3 regions of the Cupriavidus sp. HY129 genome follow, and region 3 is predicted to be linked to each of the others. Evidence: predicted binding sites of a transcription regulator. Region 3 holds the regulator's gene; each other region holds the start of a gene.

Region 1 (10,031 bases), 820 kb from region 3:
CCGCCGTGCTGGATGCATCGAAGTTCATCGACGCTTCCGCATCCAACCGCCGCAAGACCGCCGAGACAATCGCCGCCAAGTCCTACGTGAACACGGATATGGACATCATCCTGGACCGGATGCTGGGCCGCTACAGCAACGGTCTGGGCAAGACCTGGGACGACCCCGATTCGATGAAGTTCTACCAGGACGGCCTGGCGAACTATCCGTTCCTTTCGGACGGCATGTGGTTCCTGACCCAGCACAAGCGCTGGGGGCTGCTGAAAGAGCATCCGGACTATCTGGCCGTGGCCAAGCAGGTAAATCGCATCGACATCTACAAACAGGCCGCTGCCGCCGCGCAGGTGCCGTTACCGAAGAGCGACTTCCGCACCGCCAGGCTGATCGACGGCGTGACGTGGGATGCCACCAAGGACCCGAAGGCCTACGCCGACGGATTCAAGATCAAGGCCTGACGCGCCGCACGGACCGGCCCGGTCGGTCCTGCCCCATCCAGCCCCCATCCACACGAACAGGAGCTTGCCGTGAATGCTCTCGCCCAGTCATCGCCGGAAGGCGCCACGCCCATGAATCCGGAGGCCGCCGATCCGGACGCCAAGGAACAGTCGCGCCGCCGCGCGCAGGAGATCGCCGCACTGGAGCAACGCGCCGCGCGCCGCGACGCGTTTGCCGCGTTCGTACTCAAGTGCGTGCCGCCACTGATCGGCTTCGCGTTGTTGGTGCTGGTGTGGCACGGCATCGCCACGCTGATCCCGTCGATCCCGACACCTGGCGCCACGTGGAACGCCGCGGTGCCGCTGTTCGCCGATCCGTTCTATCGCAATGGGCCGAACGACCAGGGCATCGGCTGGAACGTGCTGGCGTCGCTGGCGCGCGTGGCGGCGGGCTTTGGCCTGGCCGCGGTCGTCGGCATTCCAGCCGGCTTCCTGTTGGGGCGCTTCGCGTTCCTGAACGCGATGGCGTCGCCCGTCATCAGCCTGCTGCGTCCGGTATCCCCGCTGGCCTGGCTGCCGATCGGCCTGCTGCTGTTCAAGGCCGCCAATCCCGCCGCGATCTGGGCAATCTTCATCTGCTCGATCTGGCCCATGGTCATCAATACCGCCGTGGGCGTGACCCGCGTGCCGCAGGACTACCTGAACGTGGCACGCGTGCTCGACCTGTCCGAGTGGAAGATCTTCCGGCACGTGCTGTTTCCTGCCGTACTGCCGTACATGCTGACCGGCGTGCGGCTGTCGATCGGCACAGCGTGGCTCGTGATCGTCGCCGCGGAAATGCTCACGGGCGGCACCGGCATCGGCTTCTGGCTCTGGGACGAGTGGAACAACCTCAAGGTCGAGCACATCGTGATCGCGATCTTCATCATCGGCGTGGTGGGCCTGGTGCTCGAGCACCTGCTGCTGGCCCTCGCCCGCCGCTTCAGCTACGGCAACACCTGATCCGGAGACGACCACCATGGAAAAGTTCGTCAGCATCGAAAATGTCGGGCAGACCTTCAAGACGCGCAAGGGGCCGTTCGTGGCGCTGCGCGATATCGACCTGTCGATCGCGGAAGGCGAGTTCGTGACACTGATCGGGCATTCGGGCTGCGGCAAGTCCACGCTGCTGAACCTGATCGCCGGGCTGACCGCGCCGACGACCGGCGCGCTGATCTGCGCGGGACGCGAGATCGCCGGCCCCGGCCCGGAGCGGGCCGTGGTGTTCCAGAACCACTCGCTGCTGCCCTGGATGACGTGCTTCGAGAACGTCCATCTGGGTGTGGAGCGCGTGTTCGGCCGAAGCGAGACACCGGCGCAACTCAAGGCGCGCACGCACGACACGCTGGCCCTGGTGGGCCTGACCCACGCAGAAAGCAAATATCCGCACGAGATCTCGGGGGGCATGAAGCAGCGAGTGGGCATCGCCCGGGCGCTGGCGATGCAGCCGAAGGTGCTGCTGATGGACGAGCCATTCGGCGCGCTCGACGCGCTCACGCGTGCCCATCTGCAGGACGCGTTGCTGAAGATCGTTGCGCGCACCAGGAGCACCGTGGTCATGGTCACGCACGACGTGGACGAGGCCGTGCTGCTGGCGGATCGTATCGTCATGATGACCAACGGGCCGGCGGCGACCATCGGCGAGATCCTGCGCGTCGACATCCCGCGCCCGCGCGACCGTGTGACGCTGGCCGACGACAAGACCTTCCACGCGTGCCGCACCGCCGTGCTCGACTTCCTGTATCGCAAGCAGCGCAATCCGGCGTTGGAGGAAGCCGCCTGATGCGTACCCGGCGCGGGGATCATGATTGACTCACGGCATTGGGAGAAGCGGCGAGCCTCCGCTATCATGAACCCCAACCCCACGATCCCCGCTGCATCATGACCTCTGCATCCCGCGCGCCATTTCCGGCGGCCAAGTACATCAAGGAAATCGGACGAGGCGTCAATGGCGCCCGCGCGCTGCCGCGTGAAGACGCCCAGGCACTGTTCGATGCCATGCTCGCCGGTCGTGTGTCCGATCTAGAGTTGGGCGCCGTGTTGCTGGCCTATCGCATCAAGGGCGAAGCACCACACGAACTGGCCGGCATGCTGGACGCCGCGCACGATCACTGCGCGCCGCTGGCCGCGCCGGCCGACAAACCCGTGGTGGTGATTCCAAGCTACAACGGCGCACGCAAGCAACCGAACCTGGTGCCGCTGCTGGCGATGCTGCTGGCGCGCGATGGCGTGCCGACGCTGGTCCACGGCATTCGCGAATTTCCGGGCCGCGTCACCAGCATGGCGCTGTTCGAGGCACTGGGCGTGCCGCTATGCGCCACCGCGCAGTCCGCGGAGACGCAGCTTGGCGCGGCATCGAATCCGCTGGCCGCGCTGCCGATCGACGTGCTGTCGCCCGCGCTGTCGCAACTGCTCGACAAGCGCGCGATCATCGGCCTGCGCAATTCGGCGCACACGGTCGTCAAGATGCTGCAACCGGTGGGCGGACACTCCCCTGCCGAGGCTTTGCGGCTCTACAGCTACACCCACCCCGAGTATCGGGAAACGCTGACCGAGTATTTCTCGCACGAACCCGCCAACGTGATGCTGGCCCGGGGTACCGAGGGGGAAGTCGTGGCCGACGCGCGCCGCAGCGGCCGTATCGACTGGCTGCACGACGGCCATCAGCGCACGATGGTCGATCCAGTCGGCGGTTCGATCGCGGATGTGCCCGAACTGCCGCAGGGCACGGACATCGCCGAGACGGCCGCGTGGATTCGCAAGGTGCTGGATGGCGCGGAACCGGTGCCCGCGCCGGTTGCCACCCAGGTGGCGGCGATCAAGGCGTGCCTGACGCAGGCCACGCGGGTGACCTGGGCCAGCCCGCTGTAACACCTCCCGCTACAGGATGCAGGATGGCCCGCCAGCGCGATCAGGGCCGGCGCGGCGGCAGCGGAATGCGCTCCGTCTCGCCCGGGACGTGCGGGAACTGGTCGTCCTGCCAGCGCTGGGCGGCCTCTTCGATCGCTTCCTTGCTGCTTGCCACGAAATTCCAGTAGATGAAACGCCGTCCGTCCGTCGGATCGCCGCCAAGCAGCATCACGCGCGAGGGCATCGTCGCCTTGATCGTCACGGGCTCGCCTGGTACCAGCACCACCAGATGCTCGGCCGGCAGCGTCTCGCCATCGACCTCCAGATTGCCATCGACCGGATAAATGCCACGCTGGACGTGTTCGGCGGGGATCACAAGGCTTGCGCCGGCATCCATCTCGATCGCCACATAGAGCGTGCGGCTGTAGACCTTGACCGGCGACTCGGCGCCGAAGGCATCGCCCGCGATAACGGTCATCCGCACGCCGGGCAGTTCGAGCTTGGGCAGCGTAGCGCCCGGATGGTGGTGGAACGAAGGCGGATCATTCTCATGCGCCTTAGGCAGGGCTACCCAGGTCTGGATGCCGTGCAGGTGCGGTCCGGCCGAGCGCGCGCCGTCCGGCGAGCGCTCCGAGTGCGTGATGCCACGCCCGGCAGTCATCCAGTTCACGTCGCCGGGCCGAATCACCTGCTCGCTGCCGAGGCTGTCGCGATGCATGATCTCGCCTTCGAACAGATACGTGACTGTCGCCAGTCCGATATGAGGATGTGGGCGCACATCCATGCCCGCGCCGGGCTCCATCTCCACCGGCCCCATGTGATCAAAGAAGATGAATGGCCCGACCGCTTGCGTCGTAGCGGCGGGCAGCAATCGGCGGACGGTGAACTCGCCGATGTCTCGCACATGAGGCTTCAGCAAGTGTTCGATAGCAGACATGTGGGGCTCCTGGGGATGCGTCTGAAAAACGACTTCAGTGTAGCGAATCCTGCAATACACCATCCCGAAATCGCTGCGAAACCGAATCGGGGCTGCCCCCTCTAACAACAGTGCTCCGAGAGCGCTGCCCGCCAGGCCTTGTCAGGCTTGGGCTGGGCCACTATAAGGCGACACCAGGCTATCCAGAAGATTTTTCCGATTGCCTGGAACTATCAACCCTATAGACCTTCTAACTTAGCACTCGTCCGGTTCGAGTGCTAATATGCGTTGCAATGCGGTGTCCCTTCGGGACACACCGGCAACCCACCGCCGGATGCGAAAGGAGTCATAGTGAACGCAGTCCTGTCTGCCGATCAAACCCAAGTTACCCACCGTCTGCCCACGGCGCCCCAGAATGCCGCCGCGAATGCCTTCGCACTGACCTTCCCCGGCACACTGGGCAATCTGGACAGCTACATCCAGGCTGTCCACCGCATCCCGATGCTCACCCCCGAGGAAGAGCTCAGCCTGGCTCGCGACCTGCGCGACAACGACTCAGTCGATGCCGCCCGCCGCATGGTGATGTCGCACCTGCGTCTGGTGGTCTCCATTGCCCGGCAGTACCTGGGATACGGCTTGCCTCACGCCGACCTGATCCAGGAAGGCAACATCGGGCTGATGAAGGCCGTCAAGCGCTTCGACCCCGAACAGGGCGTGCGCCTGGTGTCGTACGCGATGCACTGGATCAAGGCCGAGATCCACGAATACGTGTTGAAGAACTGGCGCATGGTCAAGGTGGCCACCACCAAGGCCCAGCGCAAGCTGTTCTTCAACCTGCGCAGCCACAAGCAGGGCTCGCATACCTTCACGCCCGAGCAGATCGAAGCCGTTGCGCGCGAGCTCAACGTCAAGCCCGAGGAAGTGATGGAGATGGAAACCCGCATGTCGGGCGGCGATATGGCGCTGGAAGGCCAAATCGAGGACGGCGAGGAAGAGTTCGCGCCGATCGCCTACCTTGCGGATAACCACAACGAGCCGACGCAGGTGCTGGAAGCCAAGCGCCACGACCGTCTGCAGGTCGAAGGCCTGGAAGAGGCGCTGACGAAGCTGGACCCGCGCAGCCGCCGCATCATCGAGGCCCGCTGGCTCGACGTCAACGACGATGGGTCGGGCGGCGCCACGCTGCACGAACTGGCCGACGAGTTCGGTGTATCCGCCGAGCGGATTCGCCAGATCGAATCGGCGGCAATGAAGAAGATGAAGGGTGCGCTGGCGGCATTCGCCTGAGACCACGCTCCCCGCATTGAAAAAGGCCGGTCATTCGACCGGCCTTTTCTTATTTACGACATCAGCTGCTTGAGGTCATGCGCGATCGGCTCCGGCCCCTGGCCGTGGCGAATGAACAGCCGCAACTGGCCGTTCTGGTCAAACACGTAGCTGCCGGCCGAGTGATCCATCGTGTAGTTGTCCGGCGACGAACCCGGCACCTTGGCGTAGTAGACCTTGAAGTCCTTGGTCACCTTCTTGAGCGCGGCCTCGTCGGCCGGGCGCAGGCCCAGGAAGCGCGAGTCGAAGGCCGGCACATACTGGGCCATCAGCGCCGCCGTATCGCGTTCCGGATCGACGGTGACGAACAACACCTGCACCTTGTCCGCATCGGGCCCCATCTGCTCCATCACCTGCTTGAGCTCCACCATCGTGGTCGGGCACACGTCCGGGCAATGGGTGTAGCCGAAGAACATCAGCACCACCTTGCCCTTGAAATCGGCCAGCGTGCGGGTCTTGCCGGTGGGGTCCAGCAGCGCGAAGTCCTTGCCGAACTCGGTGGCGCCCGAGATATCGACGTTGCGGAAGGACGGCTTTGGTTGCCCACAGGCGGCCAGCAGGGCCGTGCAGAGCGCGAGCAGACAAAAGCGGCGGAATGCGGCCCAAAGGCCTTGGGAAGAGGTCGACATGCGCAAGAATCGGGAGGAGTTGCCCGAAAGTATCGCCGATTGGGCCGGCGATGACTTCCGGGCGCGGCAAGATGCCGCAGGTTGTCAGACCTGCGGCACGAACTTGAAGTAGTGATCCACTAGCAGCGCCGCGAACAGCAGCGACAGGTACAGGATCGAATAACGGAAGGTGCGCTGCGCGAGGCCATCCGAGTAGTTGCGGTACAGCTTCCAGGCATAGCCCAGGAACACCAGGCCCAGCGCCAGCGCCGCCGCAAGGTAGATGTAGCCGCTCATGCCGTACACGAACGGCAGCAGCGTGGCCGCGATCATGATCAGCGTGTACAGCAGGATATGCAGCAGCGTGTAGCGCTCGCCGTGCGTGATCGGCAGCATCGGCAGGCCGGACTTGGCGTAGTCGGCGCGGCGGTACAGAGCCAGCGCCCAGAAGTGCGGCGGCGTCCAGGTGAAGATGATCAGCACCAGGAACCAGGCCTCGGCAGGCACCGTTCCCGATACCGCGGACCATCCTAGCGCCGGGGGCATGGCGCCCGACAGGCCACCGATCACGATGTTCTGCGGCGTCGCCGGCTTCAGCAGGATCGTGTAGACGACGGCGTAGCCAAGGAACGTGGCGAAGGTGAGCCACATTGTCAGGTCGTTGGCGAAGACGTGCAGCAGCCACATGCCGGCACCGCCCAGCACGGCCGAGAAGATCAGCGTCTGGGTGGTGGTGATCTCGCCTGTGGCCGACGGGCGCCACGCGGTGCGGCGCATCAGCGCGTCGATCTTCTGTTCCACCAGGCAGTTGATGGCGAAAGCCGCGCCGGCCAGCAGCCAGATACCAGCCGCGCCACCGATCAGCACCGACCACGGCACCATGCCCGGGGTGGCCAGGAACATGCCGATGATGGCGCAGAACACGGCGAGTTGGGTCACCCGCGGCTTCGTCAGCGCGGCGTATTGGCGGGCCAGATGGCGTAATCGGCCCACGGAGGATTGGGAGTGGGTAGCAGTTACCACGGGGGGCATCTTGTCCTTCATGTGGCGCGCGCGGCAATCGAGGGTTGCGTGGCGGCGCCGGCGGAGCGAGTGGCGAGGCCGATATTGTAGTTGAGACGGAGCAACAACATCAGCAGCAGGGCTGCTCCGCCGTTATGGGCCACCGCCGCGACCAGCGGCCAGTCGAAAACGATGTTCGACATGCCGGTGCACAACTGCAGCGCCAGCACGACCAGCAACCACCGCGCATGCCGCGCCAGCCCTTCCATCCGGCGCGCGCGCAGCGCGAACCAGAGCAGGAAACCGAGCACGACGAAGGCGAAGCCACGGTGGACCCAGTGGATAGCCACCAGCGCCGCGTGCGGAATGTAGTCGCCGTCGGCCGTCATGCCGAGCTGGCGCCACAGCGTGAAGCCATGGCGGAAGTCCATCTCTGGCACGAGTTGGCCGTTGCAGAGCGGAAAATCGGTACAGGCCAGCACCGCGTAGTTGGTGCTGACCCAGCCGCCCAGGAAGATCTGAACGACCAGCAGCACCAGGGCCAGCAGGCCGGCCCAGCGCAGCGAAGCCGCCTGTGGCGCCACGACATGCGGCGGTTCGTTACGCGACCCGAGCAGGATCAGCGACGCCAGCAGCGCCATCGCCAGCAGCAGATGGGTGACGACGATGATCGGTTGCAGCTTCATCGTCACGGTCCACATACCGAACGCGCCCTGCAGGCAGACCAGCAGGAACACGCCGGTGGCGAACCACGGCGACTGCTTCAGTTCGCGGCGCTTGACCCATGCCAGCACCATCAGCGAGATGATCAGCACACCGACCGCCATGGCGAAATAGCGATGGATCATCTCGATCCACGCTTTCATCAGCGTGACCGGGCCGCTCGGGAGCGCCGTTTGCGCCGCGCGAATCGGCTCCATCGCCGCATGCGGGTTCGAGTGGCCGTAGCAGCCGGGCCAGTCGGGGCAGCCGAGGCCAGAGTCGGTCAGCCGGGTGAAGCTGCCGAACATGATCAGGTCCAGCGTCAGGAACGCCGTGATCCAGACGAGCTTGCGATATTTGTCGCGATTGCCGCGCACCATCACGTAGGACAGGGGCAGCAGCGCAATCAGGATGCCAATGATGGCCAACTGAAGCAGCATGGGAATTCAGCCAATACGGGAATACTTCAGCAGCTTCTTCAGGTCGCTGCTGATCTTCTTGGGGTCGGGGTCCTTCGGCCAGCGCATCATCAGGTTGCCGAGCGGATCGACCAGATAAATTGCATCCTCCGCGCGCGCGCCGTCCTCGGCCGGCAGCCATTGGGCAATCGTGGCCCGGTCCATGCGCAGGAAACGCACGCCCGCATAAGGTTCGTTGTAGGCGGCGGCGAGCCGGTCGTCCACATCGCCCCGGTCCTGGATCAGCCAGACAGGCACGATCCGCTCGCGGTCCTCGCCCTGTCCGACGCGGATCTGGCGCACCGTGAACAGTTTCTTCGCGCATATCTCGTCGCAGGCGGACGGGTCGGTCATCACCATCAGCCACTTGCCGCGCATGGACGCGAGCGGCACCGACTCGTTGCGCTCATTAGTCACCTGCACGGGCGGCATGGGCCGTTGCGGGTCGATCAGCACGCCGTAGTTGGTGCTGCCGCCGGTCGGTTTGATCACGTAGTACGTGAAGTACGAAAAGAGTACGGGCGATGCGCAGACCAGCAGCAGCATCAGCATCTGCAGGCGGCCGCGGCGCGTGCGCGCGTCGATGCGGGGGTCCGGCGAAGCCGTGGGATCTGGCTGCGGCATGGCGTTCGTCTGTGCGTTCATCGTTCGTTTATAGGTTTCCATTGCCGTCTGCCCGGTCCAGCCGGGCGCGCCGCCAGCCGAGCACGGCCACCAGTACCAGCGTCGACACAGCCAGCCCGAACCACTGGGCGGCGTACCCGTAGTGTCGGTCCGCGCCGAAATCGGCCGGGGCCCAATCGCGGGCCAGTCCGTCTCCGGCATCGCCCGATTGTTCTACCACCACCGGCAGGAGTGACGCCTCGATCTCATGAGAAAAAGCGGCAAGGTCGATATTCTGACGGATCTTGCGTCCGGCCTCCGCGGAAGCATCCTGCCCGAGGCTGTAGACGCGCGGCACAGCGGCCAGCGCCGTGCCTTCGACTGTGACTTCCCCCGTGGGCGTCGGGAACGGCGCGATGCGCGTGCGGTCCTGCGCATCGCGTGGCAGCCAGCCTCGCAGCACCAGCACGCTGCCACCGTCCGCCAGGCGCAACGGCGTGAGCACGAGGAACCCCGCACGGCTGTCAGTACCGTTGCCGTGCGGACGATTGTCGAGCAGCACGGTCTTGTCCGCGTCGAACGTACCGCGCGCGCGCACGCGGCGCTCGACCAGTTGTGCGGCATCGGTCTGGCCCGCGCGCAGTTCGACAGGCGCCTGCTTCGCCAGCGTAGCCAGCCGCTCCGCACGGTCGATCTTTTCATGCGCGCGGCGCAGTTGCCAGTTGCCGAGCGCGCAGGTGACGACGATCACCACGAGCGCGGCCACCATCGGCACCGTGCCCGGCGAACGCCAGAGCGTGCGGGTCGTCACGGGTTCCCTCCGGGCATCGCAGTGCGATAATGGGCGCTTCGCAGAACGGGCCCCCACATGCGCTTCGTCATCCTTGTCGCCTTCATCCTGATCATTGGCAGCCTGGCCTCCGCGCTGTTCTTCATGATGCGCGACCGTGGCCGCACGCCCAACATGATGCGTTCGCTGATGTTCCGCGTCGGCTTCTCGGTGGCGCTGTTCCTGTTCATCCTGTTCTCGCACTGGATGGGCTGGATCCAGAGCACGGGCATCCATACGTCGCCCTGACAGGCATCCTCGCGA
Region 2 (10,031 bases), 450 kb from region 3:
GTTGTCCGCGATCTGAACGGCCAATGAAAAACCCCCGAGGGCTCGCGCTCTCGGGGGTTTTTCTCAGACAGGCTGATTGGCTCAGCAGTCCGGCATGAATTACATCATGCCTTCCATGCCGCCCATGCCGCCCATGCCGCCCGGCATTGCCGGAGCCGACTCTTCCTTCGGCGATTCGGCCACGGCGCAGTCGGTCGTCAGCATCAGCGAAGCCACCGAAGCGGCGTTCTGCAGCGCGGTGCGGGTCACCTTGGTCGGATCCAGCACGCCCATTTCCACCAGGTCGCCGTACTCGCCCGAAGCCGCGTTGTAACCGTAGTTACCCTTGCCTTCGATAACCTTGGCCACCACGACCGAAGCTTCTTCACCAGCGTTCAGCACGATCTGGCGCAGCGGCTCTTCCATGGCGCGCAGCACGATCTTGATACCGGCGTTCTGGTCGGGGTTCTCGCCGTGCAGGCCAGCGATCGCAGCACGAGCACGCAGCAGGGCCACACCACCGCCCGGGACGATGCCTTCTTCCACGGCAGCACGGGTAGCGTGCAGTGCATCTTCCACGCGTGCCTTCTTTTCCTTCATTTCGACTTCGGTGGCTGCGCCAACCTTGATCACGGCAACACCGCCGGCCAGCTTGGCCACGCGCTCTTGCAGCTTCTCACGGTCGTAGTCCGAGGTCGCCTCTTCGATCTGGGCGCGGATTTGCTTCACGCGGCCTTCGATCGCCGATGCGTCGCCGGCGCCGTCGATGATGATGGTGTTTTCCTTGCCGATCTCGATGCGCTTGGCCTGGCCCAGGTCCTGCAGCGAGGCCTTTTCCAGCGTCAGACCGATTTCCTCGGCGATCACGGTACCGCCGGTCAGGATGGCGATGTCTTCCAGCATGGCCTTGCGGCGGTCGCCGAAGCCCGGAGCCTTCACGGCGGCGGTCTTCAGGATGCCACGGATGTTGTTCACCACCAGCGTGGCCAGGGCTTCGCCTTCCACGTCTTCAGCGATGATCAGCAGCGGGCGGCCAGCCTTGGCCACTTGCTCCAGCACCGGCAGCAGGTCACGGATGTTCGAGACCTTCTTGTCGAACAGCAGAACGAACGGGCTGTCCAGCTGAACAACCTGCTTTTCCGGGTTGTTGATGAAGTACGGCGACAGGTAGCCACGGTCGAACTGCATACCTTCCACGACTTCCAGCTCGTCGGCCAGCGACTTGCCGTCTTCGACGGTGATCACGCCTTCCTTGCCAACCTTGTCCATGGCTTCGGCAATGCGCTCGCCGATCGAGGCGTCGCTGTTGGCCGAGATCGCGCCAACCTGGGCGATTTCCTTGCTGGTGGTCGTCGGCTTGCTCAGCTTCTTCAGCTCTTCGACGGCGGCGCCAACGGCCTTGTCGATGCCGCGCTTCAGGTCCATCGGGTTCATGCCGGCGGCAACGAACTTCATGCCTTCGCGCACGATCGACTGGGCCAGCACGGTTGCGGTGGTGGTACCGTCACCGGCGTTGTCGCTGGTCTTGGAAGCCACTTCCTTGACCATCTGCGCGCCCATGTTCTGCAGCTTGTCCTTCAGTTCGATTTCCTTGGCCACGGACACGCCGTCCTTGGTCACGGTCGGGCCGCCGAAGCTGCGCTCCAGCACCACGTTGCGGCCCTTCGGGCCCAGGGTCACCTTCACTGCGTTGGCGAGGATGTTCACGCCTTCGACCATCTTGGCACGGGCGGCGTCGCCGAACACTACGTCTTTTGCTGCCATGTTCTGAATCTCCGAATCTGGATGGATGCGTCCCGCTGGATTGTCAGGGGGACGATCGGGAATTGGGTGGCTTGTGGGCGTCGATTACTTGTTGACGACAGCCATGATGTCTTCTTCGCGCATGACCAGCAGTTCCTGGCCATCCACCTTCACGCCCTGGCCGGCGTACTTGCCGAACAGCACGCGGTCACCCACCTTGACGTCGAGGGCGATGTTGTTGCCCTTGTCATCCTTCTTGCCAGGGCCAATCGCCAGCACTTCGCCTTGATCGGGCTTCTCGGCAGCATTGTCGGGAATCACGATGCCGGATGCGGTCTTGGTTTCATTGTCCAGACGCTTCACGATCACGCGGTCGTGCAGAGGACGCAGGTTCATACGGACTCCTAGATACAAAAGTGAGTGTTAAATCACAAAATGGTCGTCTGATAGCGACGACCATCGGGTTTCGGGTACCGCGGGGGCGACTGTTAGCACTCTCCCCCAGCGAGTGCTAATTATAGGGACGGGGTATTTCGTTTTCAAGACGCGGGCTGAATGGGGGTTTTCCCGTACAGATCACAAGAATGCGCCGAGGGAAACAGTCCCAGCCGATGAATACGCTCCATAGATCACACAAAAATCTGGTCCTCCCACCCCGAATTCCCTAGTTCTTGGGATTCCCTGTAGTTGTTGCAATTTGTAACTTCGAGGCTTTGCCGCCCTCTGGGGCATTCGCAGCCACCGGGGAGGCCGCACCTTGAACCACATCTATCGACTTGTCTGGAATCGCACGCTGTGCGCATTGAAGGTGGCGCCGGAAACGGCCGGAAGCCAGGGCTCGGGAGGCACGGGCACCGCAACCATCGCCCCAACGGCTTCCCGGCGGCGTGCCGGCTGGAGCGTCGGCTTGCCGGCACTGTCGGCGCTTTCCGCGGGCCTGCTCCCCGCCATTGTGATGGCTGCCACACCGATTGCCGGAACGCTGCCAACCGGCTCGGTCTGGATCAGCGGGAGCGGGACTGTCAACTCGACAGGGACCACCACGACGGTCAATCAATATTCGTCATCGGGCACGATCAACTGGTCCTCTTTCGATGTCGCTTCGAACAGTACGGTCAATTTCACGCCGAATACGGGTGCGAGCGCCGTCACCCTCAACAACATTTCTGGCACTACGGCCAGCCAGATCTACGGAACCGTGTCGGCAGCCGGGCAGACGATCCTTGCCAATGCAAACGGCCTGGTTTTCGGTGGCACGACATCAGCCGGCGGACTTCTCGCCACCTCGCTCGGTGTTTCCGCCCCTGCCACGACGGGAGGCAGCTACAGCCTTGATGCAGCGGCCATGCGCGGCACCGTAGCGTTTGCTGGCGGTGCAACGTTCATTGGCAACTCCGCGGCACTCGTCGGCGCCGGCGTGTCGAACAATGGCGTGCTGACGGCCAATGGCGGGCGAATCAGCCTGGTGGCCGCGGACCACGCAACGATGACGTTCGACGACAAGGGTCTGATGAATGTTGCCATTGCCGGCGCACTGAGCACCGCGCAGGGCGGCACCGCGGTCGTCAATACCGGAACCCTCCAGGCAACCGGCGGCACGATCATCATGGCGGCAGCAGCCCAGCCGGGGTTGTACGGCACGCTAGTCAACAACAGCGGCGTCATCATCGCGAATGGTGGAAACGTCAGCCTCAGCGCAATAGGGGGCGCCGTAGTCAACAACGGCAGCATCGACGTCTCGCAGGGTGGCCAGTCCCAAGCTGGGCAGGTTCAGATCACGTCAGACGCCGCCGTGAGCCTGGGGGGCAACATCGACGCGTCGGGCACGACGACGGGCGGCTCGATTGCCATCTCGGGTGGTAGTGTCCAGCTCGGTGGCACGCTGACCGCCGGGACAGGCCAGATCAGCCTGCAATCGTTGGGGGACGTCCTCCAGACCTGGGGCAGCCTGACAGCGGGAACCCTGACAGGCAGCGCCGTCGGCAGCATGAAGCTCGACCAGAGCAGCAACAGCATCGCCGCGCTCGGGCCGATCAGCACGGGCAGCGACTTCGCGTTGACCACGACCCGTTCGCTTGGACAATCCGGCCCGTTGTCGATCGGTGGCGATACCACGATCAACGCGGGCACGAACGCCATTACGCTGACCAACGCCAGCAATTCGTTCGGTGGCGCGGTAAACCTGACCGGTGGCACCACGCAGATCACCAGTGGCGCGGGACTGAACTTGGGCACCGTCAACGCCGGCACATTGACCGCCACAAGCTCGGGTGCGTTGGTCTTCGGCACCACCGCCGTGAACGGTAGCCTGTCGGCAACGAGCAACCGCGGATTCATCATGCAAAACGGTACGCTCACCATTGCGGGCAACAGCACCTTCAATGCCGGCACGGGCGCTATCTCGCTAACCAACATCGGCAACTGGTTTGGTGGCACCGTGAACCTGACCGGTGGCGCCACGATAATCAGCAGCGCCTCGGCCCTGACCTTCGGTAACGTCAATACGGATACATTGCTTGCCACGAGCCTGGGTCCAATGAACCTTGGCACCGGCACGGTGCGTGGCTACCTGTCGGCATCCACCAACGACAATGCCATCACCCAAAGCGGAGCGCTCAGCGTTGCCGGTAGCACCACCATCAGCGCCGGCACTGGCGCCATCACGTTGACCGACGCGAGCAACAGCTTTCAGGGCCCGATCGCTGCAACGGGGTCCAGCGTGGCATTGCGCGCGGCTGGCGATCTGCGCGTCTCGGCGCTAAACAACAGCACGAACGGCGCGGTCAGCCTGACCGCTGGCGGGGCGTTGACGCTACCGGTATCGGCAATCAACACCGGCACGAGCAATCTGCAACTCGCGGCCAACGGCGGCACGTTGCTAGCCAATGCCGCGTTGAGCGGCAGCAATATCACGATCTCTGCCCGCGACAGCATCGCGCTGTACGGGCCAGTGACGGCCAGCGGACAACTCGCGCTCAGTACAAGCACCGGCCAGTGGATCTTCGCGCTGGGGGACGTGCAGGCCGCCACCACGCAAATCGGCAGCGGCACACTGCGCATCGGCAACGGCACCACCACCGGCAGCATTGGCGGCAACGTGGTCAACAGCGGCACACTGATGTTCAACCGGACCGACAGCATCGGCTATGCCGACGTCATCAGTGGCACCGGGAATCTCGTCCAGCAAGGCACCGGCACCTTGACCCTGACTGGCGTCAACACCTATACCGGCGCGACACAGGTCGCCGGCGGCACGCTTGCCCTGTCCGGCGCGGGCAGCATCGCAAACTCCAGCGGTGTGCAAGTCGATGCGGCAGGCATCCTCGACATCTCCGGCATCACCGCCGCACAGGCCAGCTTCCGAAGCCTGAGTGGCGCTGGCCAGATCAAGCTGGGCACCAGAACGCTGGCAACGGGCGGTGACAACAGCAGCGGCACCTTATCGGGCGCCATCTCGGGCACGGGCGGCTTGCTCAAGACCGGCAGCGGCACGCTGACGCTTGGCGGCGACAACAGCTTCAGTGGCGGCACCGCGCTCAAGCAAGGACGCATCGACCTTGGCAGCAACGGCGCGCTGGGGACCGGCACACTCTCGATGGATGACGGCACCACGCTCGGCATTGCCACCGATGGGCTGCGCATCGCCAATGCGATCCGCCTGACGGGCAGCAACGATCCTGTGATCGACACTGGCGCCTTCAATGCCACGCTCGCCGGGGCCATCAGTGGTTCGGGCTTTCTCACCAAGAACGGCAGTGGCGCCTTGACGCTTGCCGGCGCCAACGACTACGCCGGGGCCACCAACGTTGCGGCCGGCACGCTGCGGGCGGGAGCGGCCAACACCTTCAGCGCGGCATCCGTTCACACGGTGGCCAGCGGCGCCACGCTGGATCTCGCCGGTTTCAGCCAGAGCGTCGCGGGACTGAACAACGGGGGCGTGGTCTCGCTGATGGGCACGACACCCGGCGCGACCTTGACGGTGACGGGCCCCTACACGGGCAACAACGGCACGCTGCGCATGGGCACTGCGCTCGGCGACAGCACCGGCGTGAGTGACCGGCTGATCCTCAGCGGCCCCGCCGCCATCGCCAGCGGTCAGACCACGCTGCAGATCTCCAACCTGAATGGGCTTGGCGCGCTGACCGCGGGCAACGGCATCGAGGTGATCAGCGCCGTCAATGGCGCCAGCACCACGGCGCAGACCAGCAAGAGCGCGTTCGTGCTCGCAGGTGGCCATGTAGATGCCGGCGCCTACCAGTACCGCCTGTACGCTGCCGACGCCAAGGGATCGGGCGAGAACTGGTATCTGCGCTCCAATGGCGAGACCACCGAAACCACCCCGACCACCGAACCTGCGGACCCGCCCGTCACGACCTACCGTGCCGAAGCCGCGTTGTACGCGGCGCTGCCGAGTCAACTGCGCCAGAGCAACCTTGCCATGATCGGCAACCTGCACCAGCGCGTGGGCGATGACGACCCGAGGTCCGCCACATCGGGCACCCTATCCGGCACCCCATCGGGCACCCCTGCCGGTCGCGATCGCCGGGCATGGGCCCGCGTGCTGACCACCGATGTCGACGTCAGCCAGGACGGCACGGTGGCGCCCAAGAGCAAGGGCCGGTTGACCGGCTTCCAGGCCGGCACGGATTTGCTGGCCACGCAGGACTGGCGCGCTGGCCTCTACGTCGGCCAGCTGGATGGCAACGTAAGCGTCAATGGCTTCATCGGCGGCATCGACAATGCTGGCGCCGGCCGCAACGATCTGCACAACCAGTATCTGGGCTTCTACGGCACATATGCCGGGAACAGCGGCATCTACGCCGACGCGGTGCTGCAGTTGGGCCGTCACCGCTACACGGTGACGCCAGCGTCCAGCTCCGGGGTCGAGACCAAGGGAGACAGCCTGCTGGCATCTCTGGAACTGGGACGCGCCTTTCCACTTGGCGGCAGCGCCTGGAGCATCGAACCCCAGTTGCAGGTGATTCACCAACGCATTCACCTCGACAACGCGCAGATCCCCGGAGCAATGGTCCAGACCGACGTGAACAGCAGCTGGCTCGCGCGCGTCGGCGCGCGGGTGAAGGGTGAAATGGAGGCAGGCTCCGCCGCGTTGCGGCCATATGGCCGCGTCAACCTCTACATGGCATCGAACGGTAGCGACGTCGCCCGCTTCACAAACCCGGCCGCCACCACCGACATCGTGGCAGCGACCGGCGGCACGAGCATCGAGGTGGCCGCGGGCCTAACCGCGGCCCTGAACCGGCGCTTCAGCCTGTACGGCGAGGTCGGCAGGATCTGGGCCGCCGGCGGCAATGCCAAGGTCAGAAACTCGATCCTTGGCTCCGCCGGGTTGCAGGTCAAGTGGTAGGCCAGTGCCACCAGCATCGAGCGGGATATGAACGGCCAGCACGGTCCCCTCTCCCGTTGATCGCACGCTGAACGTGCCGCCAAGGCGCTCGGTACGCGCCCGCATGCTGCGCATGCCCGCACCGGCGTACCGCCCGGCGGCGGCCGGATCGAAGCCAACGCCGTTATCGCTGACCAACAGCTCCAGCCCGCGCGTGCCGACGCGTACCGCGACGTCCGCGCGGCTGGCCTTGCTGTGCTTCATCACGTTGGTCAGTGCTTCCTGCAAGGTCCGCATGACATCGAGAATCCGCGAATTCGGCAGATGGCATTGCTCAAGGCCATCGAGCTGCCAATGACACGCGATGTCATGGCTCTCCAGCAACCGGCTAAGGCGGTGGCGCAGCGGCACGATCTGCCCCGCCAGCGCCGGCTCGCCGAACTGCTGGCTGGCGGTCGTATCGACGATGATGCGCAGGTCATCGCGCAACGCCCGGAGCATCGACAGCACCTGCCCGGGCGGGATGTCATGCGGGCTGCGCTCCAGCGTGGCGATGCCGCTGACGAGTGTGCCGCCGAGCCCGTCGTGCAGGTCGTGCGCCAGATTGAGCCTCTCGTTGAGCCGCGCGTTGGCAACCTCGTACTCGCGTTGGCGCCCCAGGTTGACGACGAGTTCGGCCTTGGCTTCGGAAACCTTGCCGTGCAACTCGTCGTTGAACCGTTCGATCCGACGCAGGTTGGCCACGAAGCGCCATGCCAGCACCAGCGCCATAGCGATCATCTGGACCTGCGAAGTCAGCGCCGCGTAGTAGGCGTTGTCCGTCAGGATGCCGAGAAAGGACAGCAGGTCGTGCACCGCCGCGACGAGGAAGATGGCGATGCAAACCGACAGGATGCGATGATCGGTGCGGCCATGACGCCAGGCGAAGCCCAGGAACACAATGCACGTCGCGAAGAAGACGCACGCTGCCCACAGCGTGAGCACATTGCGCACCGTGGACAGGGATTCGGTCGGCGCCCAGATCACCGCCGCCGCTCCCACCGCGGCAAGCAGCCAGAGTCCGCCTTCGACACGCGGCAGACGCCGCTCGCAGAATCGCGCCATGGATAACATGTACGCGACGCTGTAGACCAGCAGCGCGACGGTGTTCGCACGCTCCCAGGCGTCGGTACTCGCGAACGGCCAGGTGGTAGTCGCCACCTGGTTCAGCGCCACGCACCACCAGGCCAGCGACATCAGGCTGAACCATCCGTAAGCCGCTTCCTGCCGACGCATCACCCAGAGCGAAAAGAAGAGGCAGCCAAGCGCGACGGTGACGGCAAGGCTGATCAGTTGCAGATCGTGCCGCAGCCAGTACGCGCGATCGTATGCGGGCCGCAGGTGTTCAGGGGCGGCGATCGATACGGGCCCGAGGCCAGGCTGGTAGGCCGACAACCCCGAGACGCGAACCAGCAGCGTGTTGGCGCCCTCTCGCAGCAGCGCGGCAGGCAGCAACTGGTAGCGCGGGGTATTCCAGGCACGCGTGAGCGGTTCGACCAGGCTCGTGTCGCGCATCAACAGGCTGCCATTGAGATAGACCGCGCCGGCCATGTTCAGGTAGTCGAGCAGCAGCGCCACGGGCTGGCGCGGGTCAGAGCCCTGCCAGCTCAGGCGATACCAGACCACACCGTCGAAGCCGGGCCAGCGCGTGGACCAGATGTCCGGCAACGACACGGGCACCCAGCCCGTGGCGGGCGGGCCATCGTCCTGCCAGGTCGACTGTGCGGCTTCGATTCGGGTAAAGGTGACGGCCTCCGATTGCGCCCGGGCGCTGGCTGCGCCGGCAAGCAGCACGACGCCGCAGATCAGCGCAATAAGCCAGAGGCACGCGCCTCGAAGACGGCCTGGGTGCGGGAGTGAACTGCCAGTTTCTTGTATGTGTTTCTGATATGGCATTCGACCGTCAACTTTGATAAGGACAGCACCTCCGCAATTTCCCGATTGGTCAGACCCTTGCTTACCAGCGAGAGGATTTCTATTTCTCGCGCGCTCAGTGGCGACGCACCGACCATTGGCTCGGCCTGGACTTCCGCGCCGCCAGCCAGCGGCGCCATCTTGCCAGCCAGATCGAGAATGCGCCTGGCCACGAAGGGGTCGATCGGCGCACCACCCCGCAGCGCGCTGCGAATCGACAGGATGATCTCGACGTCGTCGCGCTCCTTGAGCAGGTAGCCGGTGGCACCGGCCTGCAGCGCGCTTACGATGACCCGTTCCGTATTCCACGTGGAGATTACCAAAATTGGCAAGGCCGGGTCTTGCTCGTGCATCACCCGAATGAGGTCGATACCGTTGCCGTCGGGCAACCCCACGTCAACCAGCGCCATGGCGAACGGCTGCGTGGCCAGCAACGTGTTGGCAGCCTCGAGGCTGCCGGCAAACCATATGGCGTCGTCGCTATAACCCAGTGCGGCCAGGATCGTGCGTAGCCTGGACTGCATCGGCGGCTCGTCTTCAACGACCAGCAGGGGCGCTGGCAATACCGATTCAGCCGTGTCGGGCAAGGGTTGGATCATGGGGTGACAGTGGTGGGGGCGCGGCCTGAGTGTAGCCGTACTACCGCCGGGCTTGGCGAACGCCCGGACGATTCCGGACGAGGTCATGCCAGCCTGCCAGAAACGGGCCGTATGTGGCATCCCCGATTACAGGTAGCCGGGGATACCGGCGATGCGGCGTCAAGAGGCTTCGGAACCCTCGGCGGGGCCTTCAGCGGAGCCCGCCGCCCCGCCCGCCGCCTGCACCCGCGCCAGCGCCGCGCTGACCTCGCCATAGAACTGCCCCAGCGCGGCGGCATGCAGGTTCTGCGGCTGCAGCGCGGGCCACAGCAGGGCGATCATGTCTTGCGTGGTGCGGTCAATGTCGACCGGGCGGCCGCTCACGATGGCATCCCAGAGAATGTGCTCCATCGGGCCCAGGATGGCCGAAC
Region 3 (10,031 bases):
GCCGGGCGCGCTCAGCGTTACCTGGGTCCCGAAGTTGGCGTAGCTCGCGTTCTCGCCATCGTTCGCGTGCGCGGTCACGGCGACCACGCCGGAGCAGTCGGCGGGGGCTTCCACGGCACCGGCCGAGTTGCCGGCGGCAGCCACCACCACCACGCCCGCTGCATTGAGATCGTTGATTGCCTGTTGTTCAATCGTCGAGCACGTGCCGCCACCCAGGCTGATATTGATCACCCGCGCCGGGGTCGGGTTGGCCGGTACATTTGGCACGCTCAGGCCGCCGGCCCAGCGCATGCCGTCGACGGTGTCGGACAGCAGCGCGCCGCAGCGTCCCGATACCCGCACAGGCTGAATCCGTGCCGACCAGTCCACGCCGGCGATGCCGAGGCCGTTGTTGGTCAACGCGCCCAGCGTGCCGGCCACGCGTGTGCCGTGCCAGGTGCTGGCCTGTGGGCCGGCGGAGCCGTCCGGGCAGGTGACGCCGGATGGGACGTAGTCACCGGGGTCCGTGGCGTCGCCGCTGCGCGTCGCGCCGTTCGTCGATACGAAGTTGTAGCCGGCGATTATCCGGCTGGCCAGATCGGGGTGGGGCAGATACCCGGTGTCGACCACCGCGATCACGACGCTGCTACTGCCGCGCGTGCGGTCCCACGCCTTCGGCAGGTTGACGCCGCCAACTACCTGCGATGGCGGGCCAAGATACGTCTGGTTGGTGGCGAACTCGGGGTCGTTCGGAATGGTGTCATGCAACCGCAGCCAGCGATCCGGCACGGCGTCGGCGATGCGTGGGTCGTTGCGCAGCCGCTTTGCGACAATTTCGGGATCGTCGCCACGACTGTCCTTTACCGTCAGCAACTGCATCGCGCCGGACATCGGACGCTTGACGGACAGGCCGAGCCCCGTGCTGGAGGCCACCTGGCGCATCCGGGTGGTGTCCGTGGGGGTATCGACGGTCTGGCTGCCGTCGCGCCATCGCACGATGTAGTTGCCGGTGTAGACCGGGGCGGTACGCGCTGCCGTGCCGGTATCGGCATGGGCGGCAGGAGCGTGGGCGAGGGCTGCGCCGATGACAACCAGCGCGGCTGGCGCGGCGGACGTGAGCCAGGACTTCAGCAACCTGTACGGCATCATCGCTCCTTAAGGGGCTTTGTCGGCTAGAGCTTGTCGAGGCAACCGGCGATGCGAACTGCTGAGGTACTCGGCTCTCAGATTAGGCGATGCTGATACTTATTGCTGGGGCATGTCGCGGCCACCCGGCATGGAGCGGTGCGGCTTCAACATGCGGTCGGGCGTTGCCGATTCCACGCGCGGCGCGGCCTGCAGCGTGGCGACTGCCTGGTCGGCGGTGATGTCGGGGGATTTCGTGATCGCGGTGACCAGCCAGACCCCTCCTGACATCGGGCGTTTGACCACATAGCGCACCGGCCCCTCGATCGCTGCCAGCAGCTTGCCGGCGTCTTCCGAGGTTGTCACATCCGGCGGCGTGAACTTGACGAGGATGTCCCCGATCGCACGGTCATCCGTAATGCTGCCGCGCGGCGGCGCAAATGACTTCGATTCCGAGGCGCAGCCCGACACTGCCGTCACAGCCAGCGCGGCAAAGGTGGCCGCGACGACGCGGCGGTGGAGCGATGGCGACTTGCCATGGGTCATCGGTTTGAAACTCCTGTGTGGTTCGGCGTGCCGGAATCAGCCGGCCGCGCGGCGCGGGCGCTTGCCACTGCTTTCGCGCGGCGAGTTGGCCGCCTGGGCCGCCTGGGTGCCTTGCGCCAGCATTTCCTCGGCATGTTGCATGGTCGTGGCAGTGACCGTGGTACCCCCAAGCATACGCGCGGTTTCCTGGACGCGACCATCTGTATCAAGTGTCCGGATGCGTGATCGCGTCACCGGGCCGCCATTGTCGCCTCCGGCCTTTTTGTCATCCTTGCTGGTTTCCTTGCTGACCAGCAGGTGGGTCCCGGCCTGCGCCGCCACCTGTGGCAGGTGCGTGACGCAGAGTACCTGTCGCGAGCGTCCGAGCTCCTGCAGGCGGCGTCCGACCACCTCGGCTACCGCGCCGCCGATACCCGTGTCCACTTCGTCGAAGATCAGCGTTGGCGTGGGCGCCGCCTCGCTTGTGATGACCGAAATCGCCAGGCTGATCCGCGCCAGTTCGCCACCCGATGCCACGCGGGCGAGCGGCCTGGGGCTCACGCCGGCGTGGCCCGCGACCAGGAACTCGATCTGCTCGAGCCCGTGGCTCTGGCCTTCCTCTAGCGGATGCAATGCCACGGCGAACGTGCCGCCGGCCATCGACAGGCCCTGCATCGCATTGGTAACGGCGGCGGACAAGGCTTCGGCTGCCACCTTGCGCGCCCCCGACAGATGCTGGGCGAGGGTCAGGTAGGCAGCGCGCGACGCGGCTTCGCGCGCCAGCACCTTGTTGATGTCCTGGGCGGCCTGGAGGTCGTCAAGTTGCTGGCGGCGGGCCAGCAACTCGTCGGATAGCTGTTCGGGCGGCAGACGATACTTGCGGGCGGTGGCGTGCAGCGCCTGCATGCGCTCTTCCACGGCCTGCAGCCGTTCCGGATCGAGTTCGAGCCGGTCGACATAGCGGTTCAGGGAGTGCGCGGCTTCCTCGACCTGCACCAGCGCCGGCTCGAGCGCGGCCAGCACGTCGCGCAGGCCCGCGTCGACATCGGCCAGTTGCTGGAGTCGGTGCACCACGCCGTTGAGCACGGAGGTCACTGCGCCGTCCGATTCGGATAGTGCGTCGAGCGCGGCGCGGCCGCCGTCGATCAGGCCCGCCGCGTGCGACAGGCGGTTGTATTCGCCCTGGATCTCTTCCCATTCACCTGGCTGCGGCGCGAGCTTGTCCAGTTCGCCGACCTGCCATTCGAGCCGCTCCCGTTCGAGCTGCATCTCGCGCGACTGGTGCTCCACCGCCTCGCGTTGCTTGACGCAGGCGCGCCACACACGCCAGGCCTCGGCCACGGCGGCGGATTGTTCGGTCAGGCCTGCGTGGGCGTCGAACAACTGGCGTTGGGCATCCGGGCGCAGCAGCAACTGGTGCGCGTGCTGGCCGTGGATATCGACGAGCTGGTCGCCCACCTCGCGCAACTGCGCCAGCGTTGCCGCGGCGCCATTGATGAAGGCCTTGCTGCGGCCGCTGGCGTCGACAGTCCGGCGCAGCAGCACGGTGCCGCCGTCGTCGTCTTCCATGTCGCTCGACAGTTCGCGCTCGGCCAGCCACGCATCCAGCGCTGGGTGGGTGTGGAAGGTGGCACTGATGCTGGCACGTGCCGCGCCTTCGCGGACCACGCCTGCGTCGGCCCGCTCGCCCAACACCAGGGCGAGCGCGTCGATGAGGATCGACTTGCCCGCGCCGGTTTCACCCGTGAAGACGGTAAAGCCGGCGGAGAAGTCGAGGTCGAGCGTGTCGACGATGACGAAGTCGCGGATCGATAGGCTGCGCAGCATCGTGGGCGGTGAGCGGTGGCGGGTAAGGGCGGTAAGGGCGGTAAGGGCGGTAAGGGCGGGTAACGAGGATAACGGCGGAACGTTGAGGTGCCTGTGGATCAGAGCCGGTTGTCTTCAGTCGGATACTCGTGCCAGTGCAGCTTCTTGCGCAGTGTGGCGTAGTAGTTATACCCCACCGGGTGCAGCAGGTTGATGGTCTTGGCCGAACGGCGTACCACGATGCGGTCGCCGGGCAGCAGCGAGGCCAGCGCCTGCATGTCGAAGTTGACGCTGACATCGCGCGCGCTGGCCACTTCGATCGTGACCTCGGCGTCGTACGGCAGCACGATGGGCCGGTTCGACAGCGCGTGCGGCGCGATCGGCACCAGCACCAGACCGGACAGCGTCGGGTGCAGGATCGGGCCCCCCGCTGCCAGCGCGTAGGCGGTGGAGCCGGTCGGCGTGGAGACGATCAGGCCGTCCGAACGCTGGTTGTACATGAAATAGCCGTCGACCGAGACCGCCAGTTCGACCATGCCGGAGATCCCCGAGCGGTTCACCACCACATCGTTGAACGCCAGCGCGGAGAAAATCACCGAGTCGTCGCGGATCACGCGCGACTCCAGCAGCATCCGGGTTTCGGCCTCGTACCGGCCGGACAGCATCTCTGGCAGTGCCGTGGAGATGGCATCGAGCGGGATGTCGGTCATGAAGCCCAGTCGGCCGTGGTTGACGCCGATCACGGGCACATCGTGCCCGGCCAGCTGGCGGGCCAGCCCGAGCAGCGTGCCGTCGCCGCCCAGCACCACCGCCACATCGGCTTCGCGGCCGATCTCGTCGGGGGTCAGCACCGGATAACCTGTCAGCCCGGTAGCCATTGCGGTTTCGCGTTCGAACACCACATCCTGTCCGTTACGGGAGATGCAAGATGCGAGCTCTTCCAGCGGACCTTCGATGCCAGCGGTCGAGTGTCGGCCCACCAGGGCTACAGTCTTGAACGGGGGGCGCGCGGCGCCGGTCTTGTGGGGGGCAGACATGCCGGGATTAGACCATACCGGCATGATCGTTGTCAGCACTGGGCCGCCGCCGCTCCAGGTGACGCCTGAACCGCCAAAGTTTGATTAAAATCGGGGCATCATGGACGAACGTTCAAAAAAGCTTCTCAAGACCCTGATCGAGCGATACATCGTCGAGGGGCAGCCCGTGGGCTCGCGCACCCTGTCGAAGTTCTCGGGGCTTGATCTCTCGCCGGCCACCATCCGCAACGTGATGTCGGACCTCGAGGAGATGGGTTTCATCGCCAGCCCACATACCTCGGCTGGCCGAATCCCCACGCCGCGCGGGTACCGGCTGTTCGTCGACACAATGCTGACGGCGCGCCCGCTGGAGCGCGCGCCGGAGTTCAGTGCCGAACTGGCTGAGCTGACTGGCCAGATCCAGGGTCAACTGGGTGGCCAGCAGTTCGGGCCGCAGCGGATGATCACGGCGGCGGCGCATACGCTTTCGAATCTTTCTCATTTCGCCGGCGTGGTGATGACGCCACGGCGCGCGCAATCGTTCCGGCAGGTGGAATTCATGCGGTTGTCTGACAAGCGCATCCTGCTGATCATCGTCAGCCCGGAAGGGGATGTGCAGAATCGGATCATCCAGACCGACCTGGCGTACACGCCGGGCCAGCTCATCGAGGCGGCGAATTTCTTCAACTCGCACTATGCGGGCATGAGTTTCGACGCCGTGCGCGACCACCTGCGCGTGGAGTTGCAGGACCTGCGCCGCGACATGTCCGCGCTGATGCAGGCGGCGGTCGAGGCGGGCAGCAGCGCGATGGCCGAGGACAACGAGCAGGTGTTCATCTCAGGCGAGCGCAAGCTGCTGGAAGTGGAAGACCTGTCGTCGAGCATGGACAAGCTGCGTCGCCTGTTCGACGTGTTCGAGCACAAGACGAGCCTGCTGCAGCTGCTCGATGTGTCGAGTCACGCGCAGGGCGTGCAGATCTTCATCGGCGGCGAAAGCCAGCTTGTGCCGATCGAGGACATGGCCGTGATCACCGCGCCATACGGGGTGGATGGCCAGATCGTTGGCACCTTGGGCGTGATCGGCCCCACGCGGATGGCCTACGAACGGGTGATCCCGATCGTCGATATCACCGCGCGGCTCCTGTCCAGCGCGCTCAGCCAGAGCTGAGCCACGAACTATTGACACGGTGGACGTGTCTGTCCTGAGTCGGCCGCCTGCAACGGCTTGCGGCCGGCCCCTGATTCGCCAGCGCCCCCGGCAGTCCCAACGGAAACCCTATGACGTTTTCGCCTGAACCGGCACACCAGCACGGCCAGCCGCCGCGCACCGCGATCCTGCTGATCAACCTCGGCACCCCGGACGCGCCCACGCCTAAGGCGGTGGGGCGCTACCTGAAGGCGTTCCTGTCCGACCCGCGCGTGGTAGAGATCCCGCGCCTGGCCTGGCTGCCGATCCTGCACGGGCTGATCCTGCCGTTCCGCTCGCGGGCGTCGGCCATGAAGTACGAGTCGATCTGGCTGCGCGAGGCGCATATGACCGGGTCGCCGCTACTTGTGTATACAGAGCGTCAGGCTCATGCGCTGCAACTGTTGATGCAGCAGCAAGGTCACGACGTAACGGTGGCCTGCGCGATGCGCTATGGCAATCCGTCGATCGAATCGGTCATGGAAGCGCTGCGCCGGCAGGGTACCGAACAGATCCTGTTGCTGCCGCTGTATCCGCAGTTCTCCGGCACGACCACGGCCACCGCCTTCGACGAGGCATTTCGTGTCCTGTCGGCGTGGCGCAACCAGCCCGAGTTACGGCTGATCAAGCATTTCCACGATCACCCGGCGTATATCTCTGCGCTGCACAAGCAGGTGGGCGGCTATTGGGCCCAGCATGGCAAGCCGGATTTCGCGCGCGGTGACAAGCTGATCCTGTCGTTCCACGGCCTTCCGCGCCGGTTGCTGGACCTCGGTGATCCCTATCACTGCGAGTGTCTGAAGACCGGTCGTCTGCTCGGCGAGGCGCTGGGCTTGCAGCCCGGCCAGTATCAGGTGACGTTTCAGTCTCGTTTTGGCAAGGCGGAGTGGTTGCAGCCCTATACAGCGCCGACGCTGGCCGAACTGGGCAAGGTCGGGACGCAGCGCGTGGACGTGTTCTGTCCCGGCTTTCCCGCCGACTGCATCGAGACGCTCGAGGAGATCGCGATGGAGGGGCAGTCGGAATTCCGCGTGGCCGGCGGCCAGGATTTCCATTTCATCCCGTGCCTCAACGATGCCGAGGCCTGGATCGCCGGATTGGCGGATATTGCGTTGCAGCATCTGCAGGGGTGGCCGCTCAATGTTCCACATCCCCACGAACTGGAAGCAAGACGCTCCCGCGCTCAGGCGCGCGGCGCGGGAGCCTGAGCCTGTGACGGCGGTCACGGGCAGTAACGGACGGTAATCATGCAAGTCGATTTCGAACCCGATGCGCGGCTGCGCATCGACAAATGGCTCTGGTGCGCGCGCTTCTTCAAGACGCGCTCGCTGGCTGCCGAGGCGGTGGAGCGGGGGCGCGTGAGTGTCAACGGGCAGCCCTGCAAGAACTCGCGCGAGGTCAAGCCGGGCGACACCGTGATACTGGAGGCGCATCAGCAGCGCTGGGAAGTGGTGGTCAAGGGCGTGGCCGCGTCACGCGGGCCGGCGCCGATCGCCCAGACGCTCTATGCGGAGACCGAGGAAAGTCAGGCCGGGCGACAGACAGACGCGGAACGGCGGCGCTTCCAGCACGAGCCGGCGGCGCAGATGCACGGGCGACCGACGAAGCGCGACCGGCGCAGAATCGACGACTTCAAGGGGTGACGGTTGCAGCCAGCCGGGGGCGGGGCACTCCGGCTGGCCGTAATGTAGCGGGTTAGCGGACGTACTGGACGAGGTAATGCTTGAATACGGCCTTGCCGCTGCCATACTCGGTGTCGCGCGGGGCAACCGTGTCGGACAGGCAGATGAAGACCGTCATGGCCGAGAGCGCGGCAATCAGGCAAAGGGCAACGACTGGCAGCTTGTGCATGGCGAACCTTCCGAAGGATGCACCAAAATGATCCACCTCTCTGCTCCCGTTATTTTTGACATTTTTTATTAAGTGAATCTTAGTGTGTGCGATGCAGCAAAGCAATGACGGCTCGATTTCATCGAGCAAGGCTTTGTAACGACGTATTTCCGCGTCTCTGAACCTCCACACTTGAAAAATCGGGGACTGACACCAAGTGCAGCTAGACTTGCCGGTTTGACACCCGACTCACCCGATGGCCTGCCGCCAGAGCGGGCCGTGCTTTTGTTTTGATACGAATCGACATGGAAGAACAGAACCAGACGCCAACCCCCAATACGCAGGCAGCCGAGGACGCCGCCCGCACGCCGGAAGCCGGTGCCGACGAGGTGGTCCGCCTGACGCAACAGGTGGCCGAACTGGAAGCCAAGGCCAAGGAACACTACGACATGTTCCTGCGCGCCACGGCGGAGGGCGAGAATATCCGCCGCCGTTCGCAGGACGAAGTGGCCAAGGCTCACAAGTTCGCCATCGAGAGCTTTGCCGATAACCTCGTGCCCGTGATGGACAGCCTGCAGGCCGCGCTGGCCGACGGTACCGGTGACCTCGGCAAGCTGCGCGAAGGTGTGGAACTGACCGCGCGCCAACTGACCGCCGCGTTCGAACGTGGCCGCATTGTCGAAGTGAACCCGGTGGGCGAGAAGTTCGACCCGCATCGCCACCAGGCCATCTCGATGGTGCCGTCCGAGCAGGAACCGAACACCGTGGTCAACGTGCTGCAACGCGGCTACATGATTGCCGACCGCGTGCTGCGCCCGGCGCTGGTGACCGTCTCGGCGCCGCGCTGAGCGCGAGTCGTCGGCATACGGCAGTACGAAACGCCCGGGCCATTGGCACCGGGCGTTGTCGTTTCAGGAGGGATCGAAATGTCCGAAGGAAACGAGCCGCACCTCGATCACCGCGCGTTCGAGGCGCTCGATATGGCCGAAGTCGATGGCGAGAACATCGACGCGGCGATCGCCAATGCTGGCGACGATCTGGTCTGCGTGTTCTTCTGGGGTGTGGACTGCTTCAACTGCGAGATGGCCAAGAAGGCGATCCTGGCCAATCCCGAACCGATTCGCGCGCTCGACCTGCACTGGCTGCATGCCAATGTCTATGCCCATCCCGAGCTGGGGCGGCGCTTCGGCCTGCATGGTATCCCCGTGTTCATGTTCTTCCACAAGGGTAAGAAGCTCGGCCGCGCCACGGGCTGGCACGGCCATGGGCAGTTCTCGGCGGCCGTGGGCAATGCGCGGCTCAAGGCCAGCGGCAAGCCGCTAGCGGGATAGCGCGTAACCCAGGCGGATCTGCCAGGGCGTCTTCTGGTTGTAGTTGAGCAGGCTTTCGCCATAGCCATAGAAGTAGCCCAGCATCAGGTAGCCAGCCGTGCCCGGAATCAGGCGAGAGAGCGGGTACGAGGCCTGCGCGTCGACGCTGCCGTACATCTGCCGCGTGCCCTTGCGCAGCGTGGCGGCGAATTCCCACGAATCGGGCTTCCCATAGGCCAGGTTCAGGTCCATGTAGCCGCGATAGTGCGCGATGTCCTCATTCTCGCTTTTCTCCAGGTACGCATAGACCTTGGGCGCCACGCGCCAGTGCCAGTCGTTCTGGTCGCCAAAGTACATCGTCGGCTTGAGGAACAGCGTGTTGATGCTGCGTGAATCGGCGCCGGCCCGGCCATTCGACTCGTGCTCGAAGCCCGAAGCGATCGACAGCCGGCTGATCACGCTGTTCTTCACGCCCGTGTCGGACAGGTAGTAATACAGGCTAGGGCGATAGTTGGTGTCCTCGAACGGCTTCGAGGCGCTGTGCAGGTCCCATAGCGAGAACTGCGTGTAGGCGAAGTAGAGGTTGTCGATGAAGCGCTTCGACGCCGGGTCCTTGCCCTCGTAGATCCGGAATTTGAAGCTGAGCTGGAACTTGGCGTTGGCCCCGTCGTGCGCGCCGAACATGATGTACATCGGCTCGTTGAAGGAAAGCCGTTGCGCATCACGCAGATCGGCTGGCGCCGGAGTGGATGCGGGGACATTCTCGGCCGATACGACCGGGGTGACCTGGCCGACGCTGACAGGCGCGCCGGCCGCTTTGGGTTCGGCCGGTGTGCCGGCGACCACTGGCGCAGTAACGGTGGCCGGGTTTGCGCCCGGCGCCTGGTTCAGCGTGATCAGGACCGGCGCGGCGTCGATCCCGGAGATGTCCAGGCGGACCACTCCACGCAATGTCGCAGGCCATTCCCCACGGAAGCTGACGGTCTGGTGCTCGCCTTGCCGCAGATTCAGGATGGTTGGCCCCTTGCCGATACGCCTGAGCGTGATGGGTGCCGGCGCCACAAGGTCTCCCGAGGCTGACACCTCGAGGGTGTCGGGCACGGCATAGCGGCGCGTGTCCCGATCCCCGGTGATCAGCAGGGTCAGGGTGAGCGGCTGAGTGGCATCAACGACACGCGGTGGCTGCAACACGGATACCGCGGCATCGGCTGGCGTGGCGTGGAACAGGACGGCCGACGAGGCCAGCGTAGGCAA

Evidence for each region. The regulator HrcA, encoded in region 3, represses chaperone genes, less so after heat shock. The targets are predictions, from matches to a motif close to TTAGCACTCNNNNNNNNNGAGTGCTAA.
Region 1: a site for HrcA is predicted at 4,495-4,521, ahead of rpoH (RNA polymerase sigma factor RpoH). Genes of this name have one in related genera too.
Region 2: a site for HrcA is predicted at 2,211-2,237, ahead of groES (co-chaperone GroES). Genes of this name have one in related genera too.

Annotation. Positions count from the first base shown of each region.
Region 1 is NZ_CP083254.1:284,004-294,034, reverse strand. It holds gene K6G35_RS01430 (CmpA/NrtA family ABC transporter substrate-binding protein) at 1-455, shown strand, start outside; gene ntrB (nitrate ABC transporter permease) at 567-1,436, shown strand; gene K6G35_RS01420 (ABC transporter ATP-binding protein) at 1,453-2,256, shown strand; gene ybiB (DNA-binding protein YbiB) at 2,355-3,344, shown strand; gene K6G35_RS01410 (pirin family protein) at 3,385-4,260, opposite strand; gene rpoH (RNA polymerase sigma factor RpoH) at 4,591-5,526, shown strand; gene K6G35_RS01400 (SCO family protein) at 5,580-6,194, opposite strand; gene cyoE (heme o synthase) at 6,279-7,205, opposite strand; gene K6G35_RS01390 (COX15/CtaA family protein) at 7,214-8,317, opposite strand; gene K6G35_RS01385 (SCO family protein) at 8,324-8,980, opposite strand; gene K6G35_RS01380 (SURF1 family protein) at 8,988-9,749, opposite strand; gene K6G35_RS01375 (twin transmembrane helix small protein) at 9,807-10,016, shown strand.
Region 2 is NZ_CP083254.1:649,400-659,430, reverse strand. It holds gene groL (chaperonin GroEL) at 100-1,743, opposite strand; gene groES (co-chaperone GroES) at 1,828-2,118, opposite strand; gene K6G35_RS03030 (autotransporter outer membrane beta-barrel domain-containing protein) at 2,480-7,090, shown strand; partial or broken gene K6G35_RS03025 (sensor histidine kinase) at 7,166-8,623, opposite strand; gene K6G35_RS03020 (response regulator) at 8,914-9,621, opposite strand; gene K6G35_RS03015 (TetR/AcrR family transcriptional regulator) at 9,781-10,031, opposite strand, start outside.
Region 3 is NZ_CP083254.1:1,102,559-1,112,589, forward strand. It holds gene mprA (MprA protease, GlyGly-CTERM protein-sorting domain-containing form) at 1-1,125, opposite strand, end outside; gene K6G35_RS05110 (hypothetical protein) at 1,225-1,650, opposite strand; gene recN (DNA repair protein RecN) at 1,687-3,456, opposite strand; gene K6G35_RS05120 (NAD kinase) at 3,555-4,472, opposite strand; gene hrcA (heat-inducible transcriptional repressor HrcA) at 4,573-5,619, shown strand; gene hemH (ferrochelatase) at 5,730-6,845, shown strand; gene K6G35_RS05135 (RNA-binding S4 domain-containing protein) at 6,885-7,280, shown strand; gene K6G35_RS05140 (hypothetical protein) at 7,333-7,488, opposite strand; gene grpE (nucleotide exchange factor GrpE) at 7,773-8,315, shown strand; gene K6G35_RS05150 (thioredoxin family protein) at 8,394-8,798, shown strand; gene K6G35_RS05155 (phospholipase A) at 8,787-10,031, opposite strand, start outside.